One region of the Buttiauxella sp. S19-1 genome, then DNA from elsewhere that is predicted to be linked to it. Evidence: predicted binding sites of a transcription regulator. Region 1 holds the regulator's gene; the other holds the start of a gene.
What was found. The regulator PurR, encoded in region 1, represses purine synthesis genes. The targets are predictions, from matches to a motif close to CANGCAAACGTTTGCNTG.
Positions count from the first base shown of each region.

Region 2: a site for PurR is predicted at 1,264-1,281, ahead of glyA (serine hydroxymethyltransferase). Genes of this name have one in related genera too.

Region 1 covers NZ_JAHWLU010000063.1:11,761-13,966, forward strand. Annotated here, with positions in the region: gene sodB (superoxide dismutase [Fe]) at 1-339, shown strand, start outside; gene cydH (cytochrome bd-I oxidase subunit CydH) at 393-485, opposite strand; gene purR (HTH-type transcriptional repressor PurR) at 778-1,803, shown strand; gene punR (DNA-binding transcriptional activator PunR) at 1,842-2,206, opposite strand, start outside.
Region 2 covers NZ_JAHWLU010000009.1:39,862-42,067, reverse strand. Annotated here, with positions in the region: gene glyA (serine hydroxymethyltransferase) at 1-1,145, opposite strand, end outside; gene hmpA (NO-inducible flavohemoprotein) at 1,492-2,206, shown strand, end outside.

The sequences.
Region 1 (2,206 bases):
GCACCAAATGCTGGCGGCGAGCCAACTGGCGAACTGCTGGAAGCCATCAATAAATCTTTTGGTAGCTTCGCTGAGTTCAAGCAGCAATTTACTGATGCTGCTATCAAGAACTTCGGTGCTGGCTGGACATGGCTGGTTAAACAGGAAGATGGCGCATTAGCGATTGTTTCTACCTCTAACGCTGGCACCCCACTGACGACTGCAGCTAAACCGCTGTTGACTGTGGATGTGTGGGAACATGCGTACTACATCGACTACCGCAATGCTCGTGCTGGCTACCTTGAGCATTTCTGGGCGCTGGTGAACTGGGCGTTTGTTGCGAAGAATTTAGCAGCTTAATGCAAAAGTAAATGGGCCGCGATTTGCGGCCCATCTTGATCAAAGCGTAAAAATCAGTGCAGTACGGCAGTTAGTGCGCCGAAAACAATCAAAGCCAAAACAATTACCGTCGTCGTGATTGAAAATTTCAAATCGGTGCTCATCATTAAACTCCTTTTATATCCATACAATCGATGTGTCAGGGTGATTTTCCCACAACCAGAGATAAAAATCCTCCAGGTTTTAATCTGATATCAATTTTCCCTCTTCCACTTTTCGCCTGGATAGGCCAAAATCCCTCGCTAATTTGTTGCGTATCGTCAATTCAATGCCCTCCTCCCGTTTTATGTCGCAATCCCGGCATACCTGCAACCATCATGTTGCCTGTGGAGTCAGCGTACGCAAACGTTTAACATAATAGCAATCAAGGGTTTACGATATAGCCCGGAGTGAATTTTAATGGCGACAATCAAGGACGTGGCGAAGCGCGCAAACGTTTCCACTACAACCGTATCACATGTGATTAACAAAACCCGTTTTGTGGCGGAAGAAACGCGCAATGCGGTGTGGGCAGCAATTAAAGAATTGCACTACTCGCCAAGCGCCGTAGCACGAAGCCTGAAAGTTAATCACACCAAAACGATTGGTCTGCTTGCCACTTCCAGTGAAGCACCCTATTTCGCCGAGATAATCGAAGCGGTGGAAAATAGCTGCTTTGAAAAAGGCTACACCCTGATTTTGGGCAACGCGCACAACAACTTTGAAAAGCAGCGCGCTTACTTATCGATGATGGCACAAAAGCGTGTCGATGGCCTGTTAGTGATGTGCTCTGAATATCCTGAATCATTGCTCACCATGCTTGAAGAGTACCGTCACATCCCTATGGTGGTGATGGACTGGGGCGAGGCTCGTGCCGATTTCACCGACTCCGTGGTCGATAACGCTTTCCACGGCGGTTATCTTGCTGGACGTTATTTGATTGAACGCGGCCACCGCGAAATTGGCGCCATTCCCGGGCAAATGGAACGTAACACCGGTGGCGGCCGCCATGCAGGCTTTATGAAAGCACTGGAAGAAGCGGGAATTTCCATTCCGGAAAACTGGATTGTTCAGGGTGACTTTGAACCTGAATCAGGTTACCGCGCCATGCAGCAGATCATCGGCCAGTCTCATCGCCCAACAGCGGTATTCTGTGGCGGCGACATTATGGCGATGGGTGCTATTTGCGCTGCTGATGAAATGGGGCTGCGCGTGCCGCAGGATATTTCCGTTATCGGTTACGACAACGTACGCAACGCGCGTTACTTCTCACCAGCATTGACCACCATCCACCAGCCGAAAGATTCGCTAGGGGAAACGGCGTTTAATATGCTGCTGGATAGAATCGTCAACAAACGCGAAGAGTCGCAGTCGATTGAGGTTCACCCGCGTCTGATTGAACGCCGCTCTGTGGCTGATGGCCCGTTTCGCGATTATCGCCGCTAAGTGTGTGTCGGATGTCGCGCAAGCGACATCCAGCAGACTTACAGCGGCTCCTGTAACCACTCCTGATTCATCGTGTCACTATCGCCTAAGTAATCCAACAGCCAGGCCAACGCTGGCGATGCATCGTTTTGCTGCCATGTCAGGCAACATGCCGCGTCAGGGAATGGATTATCCAGCGTTAATTCGCGCCATTTCCCTGAAGCAACCCACGGTTTGGCAATATGTAACGGCACCATGCCGATACACAACCCCGCGCTCAAGCAATCCGAACCGGACGCCCAATCAGGCACTACCACGCGGCGCTGGTTATCTAACAGCCAGGTAATTCGTTTTGGTAATGAACGCGAAGTATCTTCCAGAACTAGCGATGGCCAGGCACGCAGGTCATCATCGCTTAACGTCC
Region 2 (2,206 bases), on a different contig from region 1:
AGTTCACGAACGTCAGCTTCAGTGAAGCCACGACGAGTCACCGCAGGGGTACCGATACGGATACCGGAAGTCACAAACGGGCTCTTCGGATCGTTTGGTACGCTGTTCTTGTTGACGGTGATGTTCGCACGACCCAATGCAGCATCGGCTTCTTTACCGGTCAGGTTTTTATCAACCAAGTCCAGCAGGAACAGGTGGTTGTCAGTACCGCCAGACACCACTTTGTAGCCACGCTCCAGGAACACAGCAACCATCGCTTTCGCATTTTTGGCCACTTGTTGCTGGTAAGTTTTGAACTCTGGCTCCATCGCTTCTTTCAGTGCGACAGCTTTACCCGCGATGACGTGCATCAGTGGGCCGCCCTGCGCGCCTGGGAATACTGCAGAGTTCAGTTTCTTGTACAGCTCTTCGCTGCCGCCTTTAGCGAGGATCAAACCACCGCGTGGGCCTGCCAGCGTTTTGTGCGTAGTGGTAGTCACAACGTGAGCATGTGGAACCGGGTTCGGGTAAACGCCTGCGGCAATCAGACCCGCAACGTGTGCCATATCAACGAACAGTTTCGCGTCAACCATGTCGGCGATTTCACGCATTTTTGCCCAGTCAACCACACCAGAATAAGCAGAGAAACCACCGATGATCATTTTCGGTTTGTGTTCTTTGGCTTGCTTTTCCAGGTCTGCGTAGTCGATATGACCGGATTCATCGATGCCGTAAGGAACGATGTTGTACAGCTTACCGGAGAAGTTTACCGGGGAGCCGTGAGTCAGGTGGCCGCCGTGTGCCAGGTTCATACCCAGAACGGTGTCGCCTGGTTCCAGCAGCGTGGTGTAGACCGCGAAGTTAGCCTGTGAACCGGAGTGCGGTTGCACGTTAGCGTAATCAGCGCCGAACAGCTCTTTTGCACGGTCGATAGCCAATTGCTCAACCACGTCAACATATTCGCAACCGCCGTAGTAGCGTTTGCCTGGGTAACCTTCAGCGTATTTGTTGGTTAACTGAGAACCCTGAGCCTGCATCACGCGCGGGCTGGTGTAGTTTTCGGAGGCGATCAGTTCAATGTGCTCTTCCTGACGTACTTTTTCTTGCTCCATAGCCTGCCACAGTTGGGCATCATAATCGGCAATGTTCATTTCACGCTTTAACATCCGCATCTCCTAAACTCAGCTAACAGTAAAAATTTACAGCAACGAGGGTGCCCTTTTGGGCGACGGGCAACAGTGTAAACCGAAACAGTGCTGGGTGATAGGCCTTGACAGAGGTTTTTACGCAAACGATTGGCTTGGCGTCCTGCAAGGGTTTGAAGGGGAAAGTGGCAAGCTATTTCAGCGGATATTAATTCATCATCAACATGCATAAATTTCACGTTCTGTGAGCCGAATCGACTCAGTCAGTATCCATTTACAATGTAGTGCTTTTTTTTTAGCGGAGAGTTTTATAAGATGCATTTTAAATGCACTATTAAATTTTAATGTCAGAAAATGGAGCTATACCATGCTTGATGCCCAGACTATCGCTGTTGTGAAATCCACCATTCCCCTGCTTGCAGCAACCGGCCCAAAACTTACCGCACACTTTTACGATCGTATGTTCAGCCATAACCCTGAGCTAAAAGAGATCTTCAATATGAGTAACCAGCGCAATGGCGATCAGCGTGAAGCGCTGTTTAATGCCATCTGTGCTTATGCGACGAATATTGAAAATCTGGCGGTGTTACTGCCTGCGGTAGAAAAAATCGCCCAGAAGCACACCAGTTTCCAGATTAAACCTGAGCAGTACGACATCGTCGGCGGCCACCTGTTAGCAACGCTGGATGAGCTGTTCAGCCCAGGCCAGGAAGTGCTGGATGCGTGGGGCAAGGCGTATGGCGTGCTGGCGGGTGTGTTTATCAACCGTGAAGCGGAAATCTACCAGGATAACGCGGCGAAAAATGGCGGCTGGGAAGGCACGCGTGCTTTCCGCATTGTGGCAAAAGAGCCGCAAAGCCAGCTTATCACCAGTTTTGAATTTGCACCCGTGGATGGCAAACCGGTCGCGGATTATCAGCCTGGCCAATACCTCGGCGTGTGGCTGAAACCAGAAGGGTTCCCGCATCAGGAAATTCGCCAGTATTCACTGACCCGCAAGCCAGATGGTAAAAGCTATCGCATTGCGGTGAAACGTGAAGACCAGGGCCAGGTTTCAAGCTGGCTGCACAATTACGCACAAG